3 regions of the Caballeronia sp. LjRoot29 genome follow, and region 2 is predicted to be linked to each of the others. Evidence: predicted binding sites of a transcription regulator. Region 2 holds the regulator's gene; each other region holds the start of a gene.
What was found. Region 2 encodes FliA, which starts transcription of late flagellar genes. Its sites were predicted from a motif close to CTAAAGTTTNNNNNNNNNNNGCCGNTA; they were not measured.
Positions count from the first base shown of each region.

Region 1: a site for FliA is predicted at 4,982-5,008, ahead of fliD (flagellar filament capping protein FliD). Genes of this name have one in related genera too.
Region 3: a site for FliA is predicted at 4,546-4,572, ahead of motA (flagellar motor stator protein MotA). Genes of this name have one in related genera too.

Region 1 covers NZ_CAXUPU020000045.1:6,314-14,113, forward strand. The annotation lists gene ACSQ83_RS31890 (methyl-accepting chemotaxis protein) at 1-298, opposite strand, end outside; gene ACSQ83_RS31895 (MFS transporter) at 849-2,147, shown strand; partial or broken gene ACSQ83_RS31900 (LysR family transcriptional regulator) at 2,236-3,118, shown strand; gene fliD (flagellar filament capping protein FliD) at 3,380-4,882, opposite strand; gene ACSQ83_RS31910 (YXWGXW repeat-containing protein) at 5,186-5,518, shown strand; gene ACSQ83_RS31915 (RNA polymerase sigma factor) at 5,772-6,347, shown strand; gene ACSQ83_RS31920 (hypothetical protein) at 6,344-6,796, shown strand; gene ACSQ83_RS31925 (periplasmic heavy metal sensor) at 6,793-7,266, shown strand; gene ACSQ83_RS31930 (DUF1800 domain-containing protein) at 7,341-7,800, shown strand, end outside.
Region 2 covers NZ_CAXUPU020000005.1:64,120-71,919, reverse strand. The annotation lists gene ACSQ83_RS07770 (Rieske 2Fe-2S domain-containing protein) at 1-318, opposite strand, end outside; gene ACSQ83_RS07765 (GGDEF domain-containing protein) at 615-1,706, shown strand; gene ACSQ83_RS07760 (RNA polymerase sigma factor FliA) at 1,740-2,471, opposite strand; gene ACSQ83_RS07755 (MinD/ParA family ATP-binding protein) at 2,502-3,434, opposite strand; gene flhF (flagellar biosynthesis protein FlhF) at 3,427-5,139, opposite strand; gene ACSQ83_RS07745 (cysteine hydrolase family protein) at 5,690-6,358, shown strand; gene ACSQ83_RS07740 (DUF2877 domain-containing protein) at 6,364-7,275, shown strand; gene ACSQ83_RS07735 (hypothetical protein) at 7,418-7,800, shown strand, end outside.
Region 3 covers NZ_CAXUPU020000002.1:63,958-71,757, reverse strand. The annotation lists gene ACSQ83_RS02495 (bifunctional aspartate transaminase/aspartate 4-decarboxylase) at 1-588, shown strand, start outside; gene ACSQ83_RS02490 (porin) at 693-1,871, opposite strand; gene ACSQ83_RS02485 (nuclear transport factor 2 family protein) at 2,142-2,510, shown strand; gene motB (flagellar motor protein MotB) at 2,499-3,572, opposite strand; gene motA (flagellar motor stator protein MotA) at 3,624-4,493, opposite strand; gene ACSQ83_RS02470 (hypothetical protein) at 4,866-5,474, shown strand; gene ACSQ83_RS02465 (hypothetical protein) at 5,576-5,848, shown strand; gene ACSQ83_RS02460 (hypothetical protein) at 5,967-6,137, opposite strand; gene ACSQ83_RS02455 (MFS transporter) at 6,257-7,714, opposite strand.

The DNA.
Region 1 (7,800 bases), on a different contig from region 2:
AGGCTCGCGACGCGTCCGCATAGATCCCCTCTTCGTGCTTTATTTTTTCCACGATGGCCTTCGTGTCGGCCTCGTTATCGACCAGCATCATGTCGCGGATCGCGATAGAACGTTGATCGAGAGACGAGCGCATTGTCTGGGCAAGCGTCATCTCTTCCGTGCTGCGGTCGACAATACTCGTCAGCGCCGCGTTAATCTTTGACATGCCGATCAAACCGACGACAGACACCACGCCGAGAAGAACAAGTAAGGCACCAAAAGCAGCCGAGAGGCGGGTCACAACTTTGAACTGGCTCATCAAAATGACCTTGTAGATTGGAATTTAAAACACACGTATTTCTGCTTTAGCGAGCCATTCGGCGATATGACTTTCTTTCAACTTACTGTCTTTCAAATTCCTTAAGCCGGTGCCGGGCAGACATGCGTGGCCTTGCCTCTGGCGTCATATCGTCGATCTTTAGAAGTCTTGCGTTGCAGTGGAAATGCGTTCGTGTGCGGATTGTGGATTGCAGTGCGGATTGGGGATGGGCAGCCGGGCTGTCCTTGACGGTTGGCGGAAAAAAGCAAACGTCACCAATTTATCGGCGGTTGGCGGGCAATCTTTAGCGGTTCTCGCGAATCACCGCCTCTCACTTGCGCAAGGACGCAATCAAGACCGCGACCGGAATACTCAAAAAGACCTGCCGGGTAGTCGCCATACCGGTATAGGTAGCGGACTGGCTGCACCGCGACTCACGCCGTAGGATCCGGGTTGAAGCCGCTCGCTTGCTTGCTTTGCGCGAAGCGGTTGCTCCGGCCCTCAAGAGGTCGCAGGGCAAATGCAACTCCACGCCGACCTGGACAGAACGATGGACAAACAAACGGCAAGCGCACCTCAGGGCAGTCATGACACGCCTCCGGAGACGGAAGAGTTCACCCACTGGCGGCGCAATCTCATCGTCTGCGTATTTGGATCGTTCACGACCATCGTGGCCATGACGCTCATGCTGCCGTTCTTGCCGCTTTACGTGGAGCAGTTAGGCGTCAAGGACCACGCCGCGATCGTCCAGTGGTCGGGCGTCGCTTATGGGGCGACATTTTTTACCGCGGCATTGACCGCGCCGCTTTGGGGAAAGCTTGCCGATCTCTACGGCCGCAAGCCGATGCTGATCCGCGCCAGCCTCGGCATGGCCATCATCATGTCCCTGATGGGGATGGCGCATAACGTCTGGCAACTCGTCGGTCTCAGGCTGCTCGCGGGTTTGCTTGGCGGTTTTGCGTCGGGCTCTACCGTGCTGGTCGCCACGCAGACACCGAAAGAGCGATGCGGCTGGGCGCTCGGGGTCCTGTCTTCCGGCATCATGGCCGGCAATCTGGTCGGCCCCCTTATTGGTGGATCGTTGCCGCCGCTGATCGGCATACGGTCGACCTTTCTCGCGTCCGGTGCACTTATTTTTATTACGTTCCTCGCGACCGTATTCTTCGTCAAGAACGAGCGTCATCCGGGCTTGAACAAGAAGGGGAAACAGCGCGGCAGTTGGGCCCAGATCGCAGACAAGCGGCCGACCGTTGCCATGCTGGTGACCGGCATGCTCCTGATGCTGGCAAACATGTCGATCGAGCCGATCATCACGGTCTACGTGGCGCAAGTAGTCGATGTCCGCCAGGTCACGTTTGTCGCGGGACTGGTGATGTCGGCGGCAGCATTGGGCAGCATTCTCTCGGCCTCGTACCTGGGTAAGCTCGCCGATCGCCTGGGGCATTGGAACGTCATTATCGGTTGCCTGGCGGTATCAGGCATTCTGCTGATCCCGCAAGCGTTTGTCACGCAAGGCTGGCAATTAGTGGGGCTGCGATTCCTGATGGGTCTGGCACTCGGCGGACTGTTGCCTTGCGTTGCCAGCGTGATCCGGCATAACGTGCCGGCGTCCGTTGCGGGCAATATGCTCGGTTATTCGACGTCCGCGCAATATACCGGGCAGGTTGTCGGACCGCTTGCCGGCGGTTTCGTCGGAGGACATTTCGGCATGCGCGAAGTGTTTTTTGGCACCTCGGCACTGATGATCGGGGGCGCAATTTACAACTGGATTCTCAGGACCAACATGGTCGATAGAGCGCCGGCCCCATCGCCCGGCGGTGCGGTTGAACAAGCCGCCAAGGATCGCTGATTGCATCGTTGATCAGGCTACTCGCTCAAAGCGCGCCCTGCGCCTCGAACGTGTCGATAATACCGTTGGGTCATTAACCGTCTGAGGTCTGCATGGAGCTGCGACATCCCGCTATTTCATCGCGGTAGCCGAAGAAATGAAGCCGAAGAAATGAACATCACGCGCGCGGCCAGTCGTCTCCACATGACGCAGCCGCCGCTTAGCAGGCAGATACAGCAGATAGAAGAAATTGTCGGATTGGCGCTGTTCGAACATGGTTCGCGGCCTTTGCGTTTGACCGAAGCGGGCCGAGTTTTCTATACACAGGCAAGGCGCCTTGTCGATGAAAGCGACGAACTCGTGCCGCTCACCCGCAGGCTCGCACAACTGGCGGAACGCATTGTGATCGGCTTCGTGCCGTCACTCTTTATGGCGCGCTGCCACAGGTCATCCGCGCATTTCGCGAGGCCGCTTCGCAGATCGAATTGTCGCTGATCGAGATGTTCACGCTTGAACAACTCGGTGCATTAAAGGGCGGACGAATCGATGTCGGCTTTGGACGACTGCGCTTTGACGACGTGCAACTGACGCGCGAAGTACTCGTCGAGGAACGGATGATTGCCGCGCTGCCGGAAGATCATCCGTTAGCCGATGCTTCGGTCGAGTTGACGCTGGAGGCGTTGGCACGCGAGACGCTGATTGTTTATCCGAGTTCACCGCGCCCGAGTTATGCGGACCAGCAGTTATCGGCACTGCGCGACCATGCGCTTGAACCGGCCTCCGTACACGAAGTGCGAGAGTTGCAGACAGCGCTTGGACTCGTTGCGGCGCGAGTGGGTGTGTCGCTTGTCCCTGAGAGTGTCGATGGTTTAAGGGTACATGGGGTGGTCTATCGGCACCTTCCAGAACCTGGTCCCACGTCGCCCATCATCATGAGCCGACGCCTTCAGGATGAAGGGCAGACCACGGCTCTTTTCTGTTCCATCGCGCGACCTGTTCCGTGGTGGCGAGGAAGGACCAGCACGTTAAAAAAAGTCCCACCCAGGCGGGATGGGACTCAAGCACGACGAGGAGGAACTTCGTCGCGGGACACACCCTCAGAAGGGTGATCCCAGTGTCTCCGCATTCGCGCCGAAATGGAATATTTCAGGGGCCGATCTAACAACATTTAACGATCTGCACATCAGGAACGCGCGCACCGCCTGACGTGTCCTCCGTCGCATGACGTTACTCGGCGCGCGGTGCGTTGCCGGTCAACCCCTGCCGCCGGCCAGTGCGCCCGCGCTGTTAGCCCCGCCGAACAACGCAGTCAGATAGCTCGCATTGCTAGCCATATGCGCCATCAGCGTATTGAGCGCGGTGAACTGCGCGTTGTAGCTATTCGTCAGTTGCGTGGCGAATGCATCCAGCTTCGTGCCCTGGACCTTGATGTTGTCGAGGTCCTTGTTGAGCGCGTTTGTCCTGTTATCGATCAGGCCATCTTTCTTCAGAAAAGTCGTGAGGGTCTTGTTCATCTCCGCGCCGATGCCGGAGCCCGCGCTGAACAATGCGTTGATCGTGCCGGGCTTGGTGGTCAACGCTGCGTTCAACACGGTTTCGTCAATCTTCAACGTGCTGTCCTTTTGCAGCGTGATGCCGATTGACCCCAGGTTCGCCATTCCCTTGACGCCGCCCGCAGAAGTCGGGACGCCCTTGCTGATCACGGTGGCAAGCGCGTTCCTGACCGTGTTCATCATCGAGTCGCCGAGCAACGGGCCACCTTGCGAACCCTTGGGTTGCGACGCATCGAAGGAAGTCAGCGACGCAGCCATGTTGATGAAATTGTTATACGCCGTGACGAAAGCCTTGAGCGAGGTCTGCTGGGCGGTTGTGTCGGCGCTGATGCTCAGCGTCTGGGTCGTGCCGACGGACTCGGAAGTCAGGTTGATCGACAAGCCCGCAATAGCCGATGTCACGCTGTTGGTCGGGCTGCTGACCTCGGTGCCGGCCACCGTCAGCAACGCGTCCCTGCCGGCCGCGGTTTGCTTCCAGTTCGCCGATGTCTCAATGGTCGTGTACGGCGCCACGGTCTTGGCCGGGTCCGTTGGGTCGACGGTCGATATGGACGAGCTGACGTTGAGCTTCGATAACCCCGTGTTGTCGCCCGAGCCGGTTGGCGTGACCTCCACCGAAATACCGCTTGCCTTGCCCGTCGTCGATGAGTGCAGCACGAGATGGGCGCCGTCCGTACCGGTGATCACCGTTGCGCTTACGCCCGGATTGCCGGAAGCCGAATTGATCGCGGCTGCAATGCCGCTGAGCGTGTTGTTCGACGAATCGATGTTGATCGAAACGTCCGAGCCGCCCACCGAGAGTTTCAGCGTGCCGGTTCCGAGCGTTTCCTTCGCGCCGAACGCACCCGAGGTAATACTTTGCGATGTCGCTATGTTAGTGACCTGGATCGCGTAGCTGCCCGTGGTCGCGCCCTTGCCTGCAGTGGCCGTCAGACCCTTGCCGTCGGCCTTGGCGATGACAGCGGACAACGCGCTGCCATCGGACAGGGACGCCAGCGAGCTTTGCAACAGCGACATGACCGATTTCAACGAACCCACGGCGGTCAGTTGCGAAGTACTGGTCTTCTGTTTTGCCACGTTAGCCGCGTTCAATCCGGCGACCCGCGCATTGACGATAGCCGCGACAAGCGCGGGGACGTCAGTGTTTTTGCCGGTCGAGCCGTTGATCAGAGATTGTCCCGCAGACTTGATTGCGTCAGACATAGAAACTGGAACTCCCTTGGTTAGCTCGTTGGGGTGATCGACACGCAGGCTTCACTCAGTTAAGTACCTGCGCCAATGTTGCGATCAATCACCTTAATATTACGGTAAGCCAACACAATACTTTAGTTAAGTTTTCATTTTATTTGCTAAGAGATTACAAACTGGGGCACCCGGAGCAGTGCCAAGCCCGTTTACTCAACCCGAGTAGAAAACAAAAATTAGGCGACGGATTTTTCCGAAGCGCGCGTTTAAGCACTCGACAGACATCTGCATCGAGCGTCTTTTCAATCTCAGGGAACCGTTATGAAAGCACTAAAAGATCGGGCTTCATCCACGTTTGCAGTCAAGGCCGCCTTGGCTCTCCTCACTGCCGTGGCCGCGCTGACCAGCGTGCCGGCATTCGCGCAAGCGGTCATCGTTGCCCCGTCGGCGCCGCCGCCAATGCGCACGGAAGTCGTGCCCGTCGCGCGTCCCGGATATGTGTGGGACGGCGGCCACTGGCGGTGGGCCGGCCGCGGCTACGAATGGGTGCCGGGCCACTGGCGGCCGGTGCGGATCGGCGCACGCTGGGTGCCGGGTCACTGGGTGCAGCGCGGACCTAACTGGCGATGGATCGAAGGTCACTGGGCCCGCTAATCAGCGCTCAGCTACGGTCACCTACGTTCACCGTAGCTCCATCACCTTCCGAGCCGGGACAGACATCATGTTTAAAACGCTGGTCGTTATTGTGTTTGCCGCCGCGGCACTTTCTGCGTGTGTCGTTTATCCCGCGCGGCCGGCTTATTATCGGCCGGCGGTCGTCGTGTACTGAGCAGTCCCCGCGCCGGCGCACCGGGTCGCAATCCTTCCCGGCGCAGGCTGTTGAACATGTGCTGCGAGACAAAAAACATTGAAAGAAGAAGATCCGGACGCGGAGTTGTTAGCGCGTGTCGATGGCAGGGAACCCGGAGCGGTTCGCGAGATGGTCGCGCGCAAACTGCCGCGGCTGCTCGCGCTCGCGACCCGGATGCTGGGAGACCGTGACGAGGCAAGCGACGTGGCACAGGAAGCGTTCGTACGGATCTGGAGGCAGGCGTCGCGCTGGCAGCGCGGCCAGGCTCGCTTCGACACCTGGCTGCACCGCGTGGCGCTCAACCTGTGTTATGACCGCTTGCGTCGCCGTCAGGATGTCGTCGCGGAAGACGACGCGCCCGAACCCGTCGACCAGGCGCCGCTGCCGGAAGATCAACTCGACGAGACCGCGCGCAGCGAGCGCATTGCCGCCGCGCTCGCCGCGCTGCCGGCACGCCAGCGCGAGGCACTGGTATTGCAGTATTACCAGGAACTATCGAACGTCGAGGCTGCGGCTTTGATGGGCATCAGCGTGGAAGCGCTGGAAAGCCTGCTCTCGCGCGCACGCCGCACGTTGCGCAGCCGTCTTGCCGGCGAACGCGGCGAGCATGTCTTTGGAAAGGAACGCCGATGACCCCCGAACGTTTTCGCCGCCTCACCCAGGCTTATGGCGCCACGCCGGAACATTGGCCGGCCGCCGAACGCGCAGAAGCCGAAGCGCTGCTCGCTCAACGTGACCCTGCCGCTCTGGCCGCTCTGGCCGACGCCCAGGCGCTCGACCATGTGCTCTCGAGGCACAGCGTTGCCGCGCCCGAATCCGAACTGGTCCGGCGCATCCTGGCGTCCGCACCGGCTGTACAGATCAAGCCGCCCCGTCAGCAAGCCGCGTGGAAACGGCCGCACTGGTGGATCTCGGGCGCGGGTCTCGTGGGCGCGGGGGTGGCCGGAATCGCTGCGGGCGTGCTGGCCATTTCGTTGACCGGGTCTATCTACAACACGCCGGCGAACCCGCCGAGCCTCTTCGATCAAACCGGTGAAAGCACCGTATTTAGCAGCGCAACGGCCGACTGGAGCGACCAATGACCATGGCGACAACCCGGCTCAAGACACTGCTGATCGTTTCACTGGTGCTCAACATTTTCCTGCTCGGCGCAATCGCGGGCGGGACGTATCGATGGGTGGCGAAGCAAAAGGCCGAGGTGCTGGCGCAGCAACGCGGCTTGCGTTTCGCCGCGGCTGAGCTCCCCCCGGAACGTCAGGACCAGTTGCGTGAAGCGCTGCGGCAGACGCGCCGTGAGAGCGTGCCCCTGATCATTAGCGCGCGCTCGGGCAGGCTCGATGTCGTGCAAGCGCTTGCTGCGCCGCAATTCGATCGCGCCGCGCTTGACGCAGCGCTCGCCCGCACGCGTGAAGCGGACGTTGCGGTGCGTGCGCGGGTCGAGGCGACGGTGGCTGAATTCGCCAGCACACTGACGCCCGATGAACGGCTCAAACTCGTCGATGCGCTGGAGCGCCACGGCCCGCTGCATGTCGGACCGCCGCCTAAAAAATAAACTTGGGGCGCAGCGACGGATTCACGCAGCCCCACCGTTCAAGCACCATACCAACTTGATTCGTGGGAACAGCCATGGCTGATGTAACCCCTGCTGTAACCCCTGCTGCGATCGCGCTGAATCGCTTCGGACTCGGTGCCCGCGCGGGCGCCATCGCTCCGTCCGATCCAAAGGGCTGGCTCAAGAGCCAGCTCTCCGGCGCAAGCTATCAAGTAACGCCGCCAGCGTTAGGAGACCAACCATCAAGCAGCGCGCTCGCAGCCGAATTTGCCGAGCGCCAGAGCGCCATCCGCAACGCCGGCGCCGACAACAACCAGGCCGTGCGCAAGGCCTATAACGAAAAACTCCGCGATATCTACCGTTCAGCGGTCAACGCGCGATTCCTAAGCGCGCTGCAAACGTCCACGCCGTTTGTCGAGCGGCTGGTGGTTTTCTGGTCGAACCATTTTGCGGTATCGGTGGAAAAGCCACCCGTGGCCATGCTTGCCGGCTCGTTCGAAACTGAAGCTATCCGTCCGCATGTACTGGGCCGAT
Region 2 (7,800 bases):
ATGATACGGACACGTAATCAAGCCGCCCGTCACCGATCCCAACGATAACTGCGCCCCACGATGCGGACAGCGATCACGCCAGACGTGGACATCGGTGGAGATATCGGGCGGTGCTGCCGGACCTACAGCCTCCGACGCGTTGCGCCAGACCACCAGTCGCTCGCCTGCCACTACGAACCCACGTAATTCCCCGGCGGGAACGTCGGCGCTGTTACACACAGGCAGCCATTCGCCGAGCAACGCGGCATCGCGCGCGGAGTGAGAGTCATCGGTAGCGTTTATGTCGCCAGTTGAAAGCGCGGATTCAAAGGGTTGCATCGGGCGTCGAAAAATCTACGTAGTGAATAAGAAGCCAAGAAGCCAAATGAAGGTCCGAACATCGATTCGAAAACAAGCGAGGCACAAACGCAACTCGCCAAAACAAAATACCCGGGCGCGCCGCGTGCGTACCACTCGTCCCAAGTGGATCGTAACGAATCAGCATCGGTCCGCCAAAATCTGGCTGAATCAGGCGATTTTCGGCCACTTTTTAGCGACGCAGTACGATTGCAATTCTGCACTACGCAGAAACTGCATAAAACGCGGCATCGATCAGCACATCAGGGAGACTCAGAATGGGGCAGGCGAATGACCCCTTGCATCGGCACCGCGGTTACGTGTGGTCGACTTTTCTCGATCCGGAAAAAGAGCAGGCGACGCTAAGAGTCATACTGTGCGGCCTCGCAACGGCCGTGTACGGCGTGCTGGCGTGGACCATTCCAACGCCCGCCGCCTTTGCCAGCTTCCATGCGCTCGCGCTCTATCTGATCTATGGAGTAGCGACGCGGCTAATCATCAGCAGAATGCAACGGCAGTCGAATCTGCGCCTCGCATTCACCACTGTCGCCGATCAGGCCCTGCTCACCGTGATCCTGGGTGCCGGAGGCGCACTCACCTTGCCCATGCTATGGGCGGTCTTCCTCTTTCTGATCGGCGCGGGCGGGCGTTACGGCAAGCGCACGCTGGCATTGTCGTGTGTCACGGCGATGGTGGGCATCGTCGCGTTGTCGGTGCTGCAGCCGTGGTGGATGATCAATCGCTCCGCGGCGCTCGGGATTGGCTTGAGTGTGTTCGGCGCATCGGTCTACCTCGCCGTGCTGGTCGGCCGGCTCGGCAGTGCGAACCGCGACCTCGCGCTCAAGGCGGGCACCGACCCGCTCACGGGTTTGAGCAACCGCTACATGCTGGAGCAGACCATCGGCCGGGCAATGATCGCGATATCGACGGGACAGGAAGGCGCGACCGCGTTGCTGATGATCGATCTCGACGGCTTCAAGGAAGTCAACGATACCTATGGCCACGAAGTCGGCGACGTCGTGCTGCAAACTTTCGCGGGCCTGCTGGCAAGAAGGGTAAGAACCACCGATACAGTCGCGCGGCTAGGCGGCGATGAATTTGTCGTGCTGGCGCGGCACGTGACGGGCAATCACGCGGTGCAGACGGTGGCAAACGGCGTGCACGCGGTGCTCGAGGAAATGAAGTCGGTGCAGGACCGGGTGGTGAATGTATCGGCGAGCATTGGTGCTTGCCTGATCTCGCCGGACTTGAGTCCCGGCTACAGAGATATTGCCGTGCTGATGCGCGCCGCCGATCGCGCGATGTATCGCGCCAAGTCATTGGGCAAAGGCCAGACAGAGTTCGCGGCGGACGCGGATTTCGAAACCTGACTGGTTTCCATCCGTCTTTTCATTCGCCGATACTCAAGCCTCCACGCCCGACCAAGCCTGTTCCCGCAACTTGGCCCGCAGCCGCGCAACGGCCTGGCTATGCAACTGGCAGACACGCGATTCGCTGACTTCCATCACGGCGCCAATTTCGCGCAGATTCAAGCCCTTCTCGTAGTACAAGCTCATCAGCAGCTTTTCGCGCTCAGGCAATTTATCGATTGCCTCGACCAGCGCCGAACGCAAGCTTCCATCGAGCAACGCGGAAAGCGGGTCGGCTTTATCGACGCAATAACGATCGAGAAACGGCTCGTCATCGGAAGACCGGTCGAAGTCTTCGTAATAGATCAACTGGCTGCCATGCAGATCCTGCAGCATGGCCTGATATTCGATCAGCGGCATGTTCAGATGCTCAGCCACTTCCTGCTCGCTCGCCGAGCGTCCAAGATGCTGTTCAACCTTGTGCACCGCGGATTCCACTTCGCGCGAAGTCTTGCGCATGCTGCGCGGAAGCCAGTCGTTGGCGCGCAACTCGTCGAGCATCGCGCCGCGAATCCGCTGGCTGGCGTAGGTCTCGAACTGAGCGCCTTGATCTTCTTTATAACGGCTGGCGGCATCGAGCAAACCGATCATGCCGGCCTGGATCAAGTCATCCAGATCGACGCTAGCCGGCATTTTCGCCACGAGTTGCAGGCCAAGCCGGCGCACCAACGGTGCGTAGCGGGTCAGGACCTCGGACTGTGACAGTTTTCCCTGGGCGTTATACATCGCATTCACCTTGTTCCTTCTCTTGCTGCATCACACGGACGCGGCGCTGCTCATCGCAAGCTGCATCAATGGTGTTTCCGTGCGGCGAACCGCGCCGGAGTTGATCGAGCGCTCCAATCCGTGCGGCGTTTCCGCTCGCAAGGACTGCACGGGCCATTCAAACTGCGACGCTTTCGGCATCGGCCAGTACTGCAATTCAGCGGCAATCTGCCGATAATCCCGGGCGGCCGCCGTCGCCGGAAAAGCTTCCACCGCGCAACGCGATAGTTCATGCGCCCGCGCCACGCGCGGATCTTCTGCTACGCAACCGGCAGGCATGAGTTGCACCGCGAGATAACGATTGGCGACGCCGGCGAGGTTATCGAAGGCGATTTTCGCGTCTGCGCCGTTCTTCACGTGATTCACGACAACCCGGAACCGGCCGATCGCGTGTGCGTAGTGCAGACGCTTGATGCAGGCGTACGCCTCGGTGATCGCGGCGGGCGCTACGCGGGTCACGATCACGAAGTCGTGCGCTTGCACGGCCAGATTTGAGAGCGCGCCGCTGCGATCGAGCTGGGTATCGATCAGGACGACATCGGCGGGTCCGTCAAGCAGCACCCGGCAATGCGCAGCGTCCTGGCTGATGCGTTCATCGCGAGGCGCGGCAATCACCGAAAAGCCGAACGGCGTGCGCGTGACGGCGTCCTGCAAAAAACGCTTGCCGGACAAGACCGCGCCCAGTGCACCGTTATCCGGCACCTTGGCCAGCCGGGTCACCGACAACCCGTTCTGGCGTTCATCGATTACCAGCACATCCTTGCCTTGCGCGGCGAGGGCGGACGCGAGGTTCACCACCGTCGACGTATTGCCGCTTCCGCCCATTCCACCTGCCGGGGCGCCACACACCGCGACGACCCGCGAGCCATTGCGCGTCAGCAGCCGGCGCAGGCCTTCAGCCTGATCGGACACGAACTTATCCAAAGTGAACCTCATGCAGTTCGGTGGAAGCGCGCGCGGAAAGCGCGGACAGGAGCGGCGGCACATCGTCGTCTTGCGGCACGAACGGCGAGCCGTCGCGCGGGATGCAGAAGGCGCTTTTAATCAGGAAGCGCTTGGTCGCGACATACAGGTTTTCCGGCACCTTCTGTCCCGTCGATACGTAATGCACGGGCAGCTTGTAGCGGATCACGGTGTCGAGCACGCCGCCCAGGTTCGTGGCTTCGTCGAGCTTGGTCAGGATGCAGCCCGCGAGCGGCGGCTGGTCCGGCGTGCTCTGGTACGCCTGAACTACTTCGTTTAACGTATCGCCGTGGCTGGTTGCGTTGAGCAGCAGCAGGCGTTGCACCGGATGGCCGGCGCCGCACAACATGGCGATGTGATCGGCCACAGTGCGGTCACGCTGGCTCATGCCAATCGTGTCGATGAGAACAATGTGCTTGTTACGCAGTTCGGAGAGCGCGAGTTGAAGGTCGCCCGCGTCTTTCACCGCATGCACCGATACCCCGAGGATCTTGCCGAAAATACGCAGCTGTTCGTGCGCGCCGATCCGGTAGCTGTCGGTGGTAAGCAGCGCGACCTTGCTGGCGCCAAAGCGCATTACGCAGCGCGCGGCGAGCTTGGCGGTGGTCGTGGTCTTGCCTACGCCCGTCGGTCCCATCAGCGCGAAAACGCCGCCGCGGTTCATCATCGATTCTTCGCTGTCCATGACGGGCAGGTTGTTTTCGAGCACTTGCTGAACCCATTCCATCGACGCTTCGGCTTGTTCGATCTCCGGCATGTTGTCGATCAGCATCCGGACCAGTTGCGCGGAGAAACCAGCAGCGAACAGGCGCTTGGTCAGTGCGGCGTGGTTCGGGCTGCGGCGTTGGCGATCACCCCACAGCAAGCCGGCGAAGTGCTCTTCCATCATGCCGCGCATCGACGACAGTTCATTCATGACGGTGTCGTTCACGACTTGCTCCATGCGGCTGCGGATGGCTTCAGTCACAGCGGCAGCCGCCGATGCCGGCAGGCCCGCGAACGCGCCTTCCTGCATCGAACTGGCGGATTGGGCCGCGGACGTGTTGGCTTCCTGCTGGAACTGGGCCTGTGCGGTTTTTTGTTCTGCGCGGCGAGCGGCGAGTTGCGCCGCTTCGCGGGTCCATCCCGGGGCTTGCGAGGATGCCTGCGGCGTGACGGTCACGGGATTACCCAATCCCTTCGCAATCGCCGACGATGCGCTCAGCGCGCGCTGCGGCGCGGTTTCAGCGGCCGACTGCGCCACCCGGCGGGCATGTTCGATCAGCCAGGGATTCGATTCAGCCATCGTGCGCGATACGTCGTCTGCTTGCGGTTCCGGCTCGAAATCATCCAGCGGTTCGGGATTGGCGCCGAACACTGACGAAAAGACATCGCCGTTCGCGTAGGGGTTGGAACCCGCGTTCGAATTCGAACTCGGCTGCTCGTAGGACCGTGACGGCCCCGCCAACTGATGATTGCCGGCCGACTCCCGCAGCTTCATTTCGCGATGCTGAGCGGCGGCTTTCGGAGATATCTTCGCGAGATCGCCGTCGGCGACCGCAACGATCTCGACGCTGCCGTCTTCGGTTACCCGATTTGACAACACGACCGCATCGGGGCCCAGTGCTTCACGGACGAGCCGGAACGCTTCGCGACTCGTGGCACCGATGAATTTGCGGATGTTCATTTACCCCCCGATGAGCTCGCGCTCACTTTGATCTGTTGCGGTTGACCGGTGCGCCACGTTTTGAGCGACGTACCGTTTTCCTGTGAATGAATTATTGCAAGGGTGGGTGTCGGGCCATCGGCTGATAAGAGCCGGGAAAGCGGGGTAATTCGGGAGATCGATGCCGGAAGCGGTTCGCGGGCGGCATCGGGGAAGTGCGGGAAGGTTTAAACGTCAGACAATTGCAATGGTGTTCACGGCAACTGCAATGAAACACTCGTAGAGATATTTCATTACCCGTCGTGTTATTCCGCTGCAGGGCCGCGGTGATTATTTCGCCTTTCGTTTTATTGTTCCGCAACACCGCGCCCTATAGTTCGTAATATCGATCTTATTGAGTTTTTGAAACGACTTCAATCAAGTTTGAAAATCAATGAACAGTGATTGACTCGACAAAATATCTATCGTCCATCAAGACGAACCTACCTATAATAAATCGAAGGACAATTCAAATAAATTGCAATAGCAGAGCATGCATTTCACGTCCTGACATTAATCAAGGAATATAAAAATGGCGGAAAAACTATTTCACGCACAACCATTCCCACTCCCGTTCGATACAAAAACAACTGCACCGGTCGTGATCGAGATGCAGCGTGATTTTGTCGAGCCGGGAGGCTTTGGTGAAGCGTTGGGAAACGAGGTCTCTCTCGTGCGCAGCGCGATTGTCCCGTGCGGGAAAGTGCTGAAGGCGGCGCGTGACGCGCAGCTGCTGGTGATCCATACGCGTGAGGGTCACCGTGCCGACCTGGCCGATTGTCCGCCTGCAAAACTGACGCGCGGCGGCAAGACGTTCATTGGCACGGACGGCCCCATGGGCCGCATCCTGGTTCGCGGCGAGGCCGGGCACGACATCATTCCAGAGCTGTACCCCACGTTCGGCGAACCGATTATCGACAAACCGGGTAAGGGCGCATTTTATGAAACCGACCTGCAACTAATCCTGCAAGACCACGAGATCAAGACGCTTGTCGTGTGCGGGGTGACCACTGAAGTCTGCGTGACTACGACCGTTCGCGAAGCGAATGACCGCGGCTACGAATGCATTATTCCGGCGGATTGCATCGGATCGTATTTTCCGGAATTCCAGAAATCCGCGCTGGAGATGATCAAGGCGCAGGGCGCAATCTTCGGCTGGGTCAGCGACGCAGCCGCCATTGTCGACGGCTTGCGTGGCTGACTTGCGTGACTGACATCAGCCGGACCGCCATGGCGCGCCTCCTCACTTTTCCCGTGTGCTCGGTCGGTTATATGGCGGAGCACGGGCCGCACGAGACGCTGCGGTTCTGGGTTCATAGCTGCTTTGAGCACGCCATGAACATGGCGTCGGCGAGCGGCGAGTTGTTGACCTTGCTGAGTCCACGGTATCAGAACCTGCCCACGGCGATCAGGCTTGCAACGCCGCCGGGCCGGGATTGGCGGCATCAGGCGCACTCTCGCCAGCCCGTCACGCTGGAGAACAACGAGCTGCTGCGCGGCACGCTCTGGCGGGCGAACCTGAGCCTAGCGCCGTGCTGGCGCCCTGGAGCGGATCGCGTGCAGAGCGGCCAATCGCCGCGCGTGCTGCTGGCGGCGTATCCGGTGCTGGCGAGCCAGTTGTTGGAGTACTGCATGGAGCGCGAGGTGCGCAGCAGCCTGCAGTTACTGCCGGGCTCGCCACCGGGCGGCCGCAAATCTCGCTTGAACCCCGAGGACGGAAAGGCGGAGCTGGAAAGCGGTGTTGCGGAACTGATCGGTTACGGCGCCGGGCTGACGCCGGATGGCGACGACTATCTGCTGGGTTATCTGGCGTCGTTATGGCCGTGGCAGCACCTTGGCGCCATATCCGCTCATTTGAAACTATTGCGTCCGGCAATCAAGAGTCAGCTTCACCGGACGACCAGTATCAGCCGGCATTATCTGGAACTTGCGTTACAGGGACACTATTCACAATCAATCCATCATTTGACGAGCCTCCTGATTCACGGAACCACACCGGCAGTCATGAAACTTTCGGCAATCAATGTGATGAAATTCGGCTCGTCATCGGGCGCGGATTGTCTCGGAGGTTTTCTGCACGGAATAAGAGTGCTTGGGAAAGTAGAGCGGAAGGAATGAACTGATCCTTTATACGGATTAGCGGAAAAACAGTATTGAGTTAATCGGGCCGATGGCATCCAGCATATGTAACGCCGGGTTCGCCAGGCGGACACTTGGCTGAATCTCGACCATGCAAGTGTAACGATTACCGGAAGCTGAAATGAGCATAAGAACCAAGGTCTTCAAGAACATGTATCAGGACTCTGTTTCCCTGATGCAGATATCCGCGCACATCTCGATGCTTGACGGCATCGAGCAGGCCTCCGTGGTGATGGGAACGAGCACCAACCTGGCGCAATTGCGTGACGCCGCGCTGGACGACGGTTGTAAAGCCGGTCCGAACGACCTCGTGATCGCGGTGCGCGGGGAGATTGCTGCATGCGACGGCGCGCTCGTCATTGCGGAGGAGCGTTTGAACAGCAAGCCGGAAGAGTCGAGTGGCGACGGTGTACGCCCGCCGCCGCTTGGTAGCCTCGAGATGGCGGTGGAACAGCAGGCGGCATCGAATCTCGCCTTGATCTCGATCCCGGCGATTACGCCGCC
Region 3 (7,800 bases), on a different contig from region 2:
CGCAAGGAATTGCACGAGCGCTATGAGTCGATCACCACCGAGCCGGAGAACCTGAAGTTCATCGACCGCCTGGTGGCCGACAGCCGTACCGTCGCGCTGAACCACACGGCGGGGCTTTCCACGCCTCAGCAAGTGCAGATGGTGCTGTTCTCGCTGTTCGCGCTGATGGATACGCCTGACGCGTACAAGAACGCGCTCAAGCGCCTGATTCGTGGCCGCAAAGAGGCGTTGTACCGGGAGATAGGGATATCGTTTGACGACAGCGACGTGAATCAGGTCGATTACTACACCATCATCGACCTCGAATTCCTCGGCAATCGTGCGTACGGGCCGGAGTTCGTCGCGTGGCTCTTCAAGAATACCGAGCCCTCCGAGCTGCTGTTCCGCCTTGCGAAAGAAGCACGTGTCGTGCTCTTGCCGGGACGCGGCTTCGGTACGCAGCACCCATCGGGCCGCGTGTCGCTTGCCAATCTCAATGAGAGCGACTACAAGGCGATCGGCCGCGCGATGCGCAAGCTGATGGTGGAGTATGTCGAGCGCTATAACGCCGCAACGGGCAAGTCGCTCGATAAAAACAAGGTGCTCTAAGCCAGCAACGACGCCTCGAAAAGACGTCTGCTTAAGCGTCAAACGAAAAACGGGCCACCGGGAAAAGTTACCCCAGTGGCCCGTTTTATCGTCAAACGCCTGCTTTAGAACTTGTGGCGAATACCCACGCGTGCAGCGATCTGATTCGACGAACCCTTGCCCGAGTTGCCGAAGTAGCTTGTGCTCGAACCAATTTCAGCCTGCACCGGCGTGCCTGCATTCGAACCCGACGCGTCTTGATAGATGGCCAGCACGTAGACATCGGTACGCTTGCTCAGCGCATAGTCCACGCTTGCGTCGACTTGTTGCCACTTGCCTTGCGCTGCATCGGTCAGCTTCATGTACGTGTAGCCGAGGCCGCCGGTAAGAGCCGGCGTGAACGCATACTTGCCGCCGATTTCATACGCGTTGAACTTCGACGTTGCGCCCGTGATGGCTTCGAAGCGCGTATTGGTCCAGAGACCGAACACCGTTGCAGCAGCGAACTTGTAGCTGGCGCCAACACCGAACGTGCGCAGGTCCTTCGTACCGCCCGTCGAAACGTTCGCGATGTTCGTGCTGAACGCCGGCGTGGACGAACCCGGGTAGTGGATGTCGGTGTAAGCCGCGCCAATGCCGAACGGGCCGTTAGCGTAGTTCGCGCCGAAGCTGTAAGCGCGCGATGAACCTTGCGTCGTCACGCCTGCGGTCGTCGTCGTGGGCGAACCCTCGAATGCGCCAGCCTGGTTCGAGAAGCCATACAAGCCGCCAAACGTCAGGCCGCTGAAGTTGGCGCTGCTGAACTTGATCGAGTTGTTGATACGGCTCGACGTGAGCTGGTCGACGTCGTTGATGTGATACGCGTAGTTGCCTGCAACCGTCTGGCCGCCGATGGAGTACGAACCGCCGAGGTAATCGGTCGAGAACGTGTATTGCCGGCCGAGGGTGACCGAGCCGATATCCGACTTGGAAATCCCCACATACGCTTGACGGCCGAATTCCGCGCCGCCCTGGCCGAGCGTACCGTTGCCGCTGTTAAAACCGCTTTCCAACGTGAAGATCGCCTTCAGGCCGCCGCCCAGGTCTTCAGCACCGCGCAGGCCCCAACGGCTGCCTTGCGATACGCCGTCGTCATACTTGAAGTTCTTCGAGCTGCCTGTCGTGCCGACGGCTGCGTGGTTCACGTAGCTGATACCGGCGTCGATAAGGCCGTAAAGCGTGACGCTGCTTTGAGCTTGAGCAGTGGTTGCCGATGCGGCGAATGCCGCCATTGCAGCAGTGGCGAGCAGTGTTTTACGGTTCAAAACGTTCTCCCTAGCGTGGGTGTGATTAAGCGAAACTTGTCAATGAAGCAAATAGGTGCTGCACGGCATCGGACTCTGACGGTCTGTAGCTCGCGACGGGCGGACTTTAGCGAACGGGTGTGTAAGGTATATGACAGTTGTTTTTCAGCGACGGCTTCAGAAAAATACTTTCGATAAATCCCAGGAACGGGTATCGGAGAGGCGTGCGGAAGCGCTTTGGCGAGCCGTCGCGCTATGCTGACGGCTCATCTTCAAGCGAGGGACAAAGCCATGACAGAGAGCGTGATTGCGGCACTCGAGGAGCGGTTGCGCGAGGCCATGCTTGCATCGGACGTAGACGTGCTTGATACGTTGCTCGCCGACGACCTCACGTTCGTCGATGCAACGGGCAAGGTGTGGAGCAAGGCCGACGACCTGAACGCGCATCGCCATGGAATACAGCGGATCGAGCGGCTGGAGATCAAGGAACAGACGGTGCGCGTGTATGACAGGAGCGCCGTGACGCTCACGCATGCGGCGCTCGCCGGCCAATTTGGCGGCGTGCCGCTTTCCGCCAATCTGCGCTACACGCGCATGTGGGTGGAAACGGAGAGCGGCTGGAAAATCGCCGCCGCTCACTGCAGCGTGCTAGCTTTTTAAGGCCGGCCGGGCGTTCGCCGACGCAACTCGAGGCTTCGCCTGTTGGTCCCCCACGACCGGCGGAATCACCGCGCTTGCCGCCTGCGACCCAACGACCGCCGGAATCATTGAGCTAGCCGGCTTCGATTCATCCACGGCGGTCCGACCGCCGTCCGCAAAGAAGGTTTGTTCGGCGGCCTTGTTCAAAACGAGGATGCTGATGCGCCGGTTAGTGGGTTCATCGGCGACTGCTTTATTGAGCGGCAATACATTAGCCAGTCCGCGCACTTGCAGGATCTTGCCTTCGTTCATGCCGCCTGCAATCAGCGCGCGGCGTGCGGCGTTCGCCCGTTCGCTCGACAACTCCCAGTTCGAATACCCTGCTTCGCCACCTGAGTACGGCACGGCGTCCGTGTGTCCGGCGATCGACACGCGGTTATCCACGTCGTTGAGCGAGGAGCCGATCTGCCCGAGGATGGTCGTCACATACGTTTCCAGCTTTGCGCTGCCTGAGGGGAACATCGGCCGCTTGAGTGAGTCGACAATTTCGATGCGCAATCCTTCGCTCGTGATGTTGATGCGAATCTGGTCCTTGTACGCGGCCAGCGCCGGCGTGCGCTCGATCAACGCACTAAGCTTCTGCTTGAGTTGTTTCAGGCGCTCTGCGTCGTCCTTGACCGCGGCGGCCGCGATTGCAGCGGCACTTGCGGCCGTGCGTTCGGTTGTCTTCGGCAAGGGCTGGGTCTGGCTTTTGGTGGCTTCTCCCGGACGCGAACTGGAGAGATCGCGTCCGCCGCCTTCAATCAAGCTTGAGCGTGCAGCACCGCTGCCGTCCTTGCCGCCGAAGACTGCCGACAGCGGCGTGTTGAAATAATCTTCAATGCCCTGCTTGTCGTATTTGGAGGTCGAGCCTAGCAGCCACATAAGCAGGAAGAACGCCATCATGGCAGTCACGAAATCCGCATACGCGATTTTCCATGCACCACCATGATGACCCGCGTGTGCGGATTTTTTCTTGCGTCGCACTACAACAGTCGGCGCGAGCACCGACTGCATGGGGTCGCGAGAAGGGGAGTCAGCCATGAGCGAACCTCTTGATGGTCGGCGTGATCTGCAGCGGGCGAGACAGGCTCGTCACGCCGACTTCGGTTGCTTGGTGGCGCGGACGGCCTCGTCGAGTTCCTGGAACGACGGACGATCAGCGGTGAACAGCACCTTGCGCCCGAACTCGACGGCAATAGCCGGCGCATAGCCGTTCATCGATGCAAGCAGCACGGACTTCACGCACTGGAACGGCTTGGCTTCGGCCTGTCCTTTTGCAGCCAGCAGATCGGCAAGTGGTCCGAAGAAACCATACGAGAGCAGGATGCCGAGGAACGTGCCGACCAGCGCGCCCGCGATCATCTCGCCGAGTATCGCGGGCGCGGCGCCTACTGAACCCATCGTATGCACGACGCCCATCACGGCCGCGACAATGCCGAACGCGGGCAGGCCATCGGCCATCTTCTGAATCGCGCCGGCAGCCAGCGATGTTTCCGCGTGATGCGTCTCGAGTTCTTCGTCCATCAGGTCCTGCATCTCGAGCGCGTTGATGTTGCCGCTCGACATCATGCGCAGATAGTCGACGATGAATTCCAGCAGATGGTGATCGTTGAGCACGTGTTCGTACTTTTTGAACGTCGGGCTGTTCTGTGGCGCTTCAACATCGACCTCGAGCGCCATCATGCCTTCCTTGCGCGCCTTCTGAAGCAGCTCGTACAGCAGCGCGATGAGCTGCACGTACTTCTCTTTCGAGTAGCCACCTTGCTTGAACGCCGTGGGGATGACCTTGAGGGTCTTCTTGAGCGTCGTCACCGGATTGGATACGACGAACGCACCCACCGCCGCGCCGAAGATGCACAGCAACTCGAAGGGCTGGAACAGTGCGGCCAGATGACCGCCTACGCCCAGAAAACTGCCGATCACCGACCCGATGACCACGACCCAGCCAATAACAACAAACATGCTCTCTCCGCCTGATTTTTATGCTTCCGTTGAATGAAGCTGTCCTAGACCTTAACGGCAAGCTGCTCAGCAGATTTAGGGTAGGGAGAAGGTATCTTTTTGCCTGTAGAGGGATTGGGCATGGCAAAAGTTACCTTCCATCGCGCCAAATCAAATTTAGGTGTTATTCATCAGATGATTAGAGGCGTTGATTCATGGCGTCCAGGTCAGTTTTCCGGAGCGTCGAACTGAACTCGAAAACAGTCACTATTCGCTTCATTGAAACGATTACTGAAACCGTAAAGTCTCGCCACGGGAAAGAGCCGGGGACATTACGGAGAAGGTGCAGTGAACATTGTCTTAAGGGCGGCAACCGCCGCAGCGATCGCAACGATGGCAACGAGCGCAGCGCACGCGCAGGAAATTTACGTACAGGGCGGCACGCTGGGCGCAGGGATAGGCGCGGCATATTCCTTCAACTCGTGGTCGGGCGTGCATGCGGAAGTGGAGGGCTTCGGCCTGTCGCATTCATTTACCGTCGACGACAATAAGTACGACGGGCACCTGAGCCTCAAGCAAGGAGGGCTCTACCTCGACCTGTTCCCGTTCTCCAGCAGCGGTTTTCGCGTGACGGGCGGTGCGCTTTTCAACGGTGACAAACTGACTGGGCATGCGGTGCCTGACGCCGACGGCAACTACAAGATCGGCAACGACCTTGTGCCGGCTGTCGGGCCTGCGCCATCGGCCACGGTGCGCTTGCCGAGCGTGATGCCGTACCTCGGCGTGGGTTACGGTCACAAGCCGGTATCGAAGGGATTTGGCTTTATGTGCGACCTCGGCGTGGCGTACGGCCGTCCCCATGTTTCTTATTCCGTGCCGGCCATCTATAGCCAGTTGACGACGCAGGCGAATATCGATCAGGAACAGCAAAACATTACTGATCACGTGGAACGGTATCGCTGGTATCCCGTCGTCCAGGTGGGCGTGACTTATAGGTTCTAAACTATGGGTCTAAGCTGTCGGTCGCGGCTTGCGAAAGTTGGGGCGGAACGTTTTATGCGTGCCCTGACGCGAACTCCATTTACTACAGGCGAAACCCAGCGATGATTCAAACTTTCGAGCAGACCATCGACGGCAAACCGGTTCAATTCTGCGCAAGCATCGCAGACGGCGGAAGTCCGCAACGCGTCATCATCAGCCGGGCGGATTCGGCGAAGTCGCTGGTGATCGTGGAGGCCTCAGGGATCATTGGTGCGATCAAAGCCGAGGTCGAAGCACCGGAAACGTTCGTCGCCGAAGCGGTGCGCAAGGCCCAGCAGGAAGGGTTGATTGAACGGGCACTCGCCTCGGGCGAAATCCTGACAACGGCTCTTTAACAGATAGCGCGGGTGTACCGCGCCCGGACCGCATCACCCAAAGGAAAAATGCCCGCCTGCAAGACGCAGGCGGGCATTTTTTGCTGTTGACGAGAGGCTGCACTTCAAAGCTGAAAATTCAAAGGCGCGGTGTGCCGTTTTTTGGATCTGCCGGCACTATAGGCGTCGCTGAATCAGGACCATCGGGTAAGTCGGGGTCGTCCTCGGGCGGCGGCGCATCCGGGTCGAGCAGCTCGTCGGGATCGGGTTCTATCGGCAAGTAAGTCGGGTCCGGCGGCGGCGTGGACATATCCAGTTCCTCATGAGCGGTCTGCGGACCGCGCGTTGCACGAGAAGTGCGTATGGCAAGGCAGGCGCAACTAACGTTCCCGCCGCCGGTCGTTCGCGTTTCACGCGCCCGCGTCTTGCTCAGGAACGCGTCGCCGAGCCGCATTTAATCGATCCCGCATCCGTTTTTCCGTCCTTCGCACGTTTGCTCTCAATCGCCCGCCAAGCGAGGACCGCGGCGAATAACAGCAACGCCATCGATACCCCCGCCGACGCCTTCACCCCTATCACGATCTGCGCGCTTTCGGCCATGGCCGAGTGACTCGCCAGCGCACCGAACGCCGCGACGCCTATCGCGCCACCCGCCTGCCGCGCGGTGTTCAGCACCGCCGACGCCGTGCCCGCGCGGTCCGGCTCAACCGAGCCCAATACGGCGGTCGTCATCGCGGGGACGGCGAGCCCCATGCCTGTCGGGATCAGCAAGAAGGGCAGCAATAGCGCCCACACCGGCGTCGACGCGTTGACGAAAAGAAGCGCGGCGAAACCGGCCGCATCGATCAATGCGCCAACGATCATCGGCAAGCGCGAGCCGAAGCGGGCAACGACCACGCCGCTCGCCAGATTCGACAACAGGAACCCGCCGGTCAGCGGCAGGAACGCCAGCCCGGTTTGCAAGGGCGTGTGGCCCAGCACGCGCTGCAAGTACAGGCTCAGCACGAACACCATGCCGTAATACGTGAGGTTCACGCAGATACCGAACACCGTGGCCGCATTGAACGTGCGGTCCCGAAACAGCGCAGGCGGCAGCATGGGCGCCGACGCGCGCCGCTCGACCAGCACAAGTCCCACGGCCGCGAGAAGCGCCACGGCAATGCCGCCGATCACCAGCGGGTGCGTCAGGCCCAACGGCCGCAGTTCGATCATCGCGCCGACAAAGCCGGTCAGCGCAACGGCCGCGAGGACCTGCCCGGGCAAGTCGGCGCCGCGCGCTTTCTGCTCCGGCTTTTTATCGGCGATCCACGCATAGGTCGCCGCGATGCCGGCCGCGCACAACGGCACGTTGACCCAGAAAATGCTGCGCCAGCCGAACGCAGCGATCAACAGGCCGCCGACGATCGGTCCTGCAGCAATCGATACTGAACCTGCCGCCGTCCACAAGCCCACGGCACGCGCGCGCAGCCCGTCGTCGTGACCGCAGGCCTGATTCAGCAGGACCAGCGAGTTGGGCAGCGTGGCGGCCGCTCCTATGCCCTGCAATGCGCGTGCGGCGGTCAGTTGGGTCGCATCCATTGCAAAGCCGCAAGCGGCGGAAGCCACCCCGAACAACATCAGGCCCCCGACGAACAAGCGCCGCGCGCCGAAGCGGTCGCCGAGCACGCCTGCCGAGAGCATCAGCGCGGCGAAGGCGAGCGCGTAGGCGTCGACGGTCCACTGCAGGCCCGCCACGCTCGCGTGCAGGTCGCGGCCAATGCTCGCGAGCGCCACGTTGACGATGGTGACATCGAGTTGAGAGACCACGAAACCCATGCTGGCCGTGGTGACGATCAGCGTCTGGCGTGTGCTCAGCCCTGCGCGTGAGGAGGGAAGGTTCGAGTTCATGAAGACCAGCTTATCGATCTGCAGCGTCCGACGTTTCCGTGGTTCGTGAAATATGCATGTCGGCTTTTCGCAGCGCTGTCAAACGG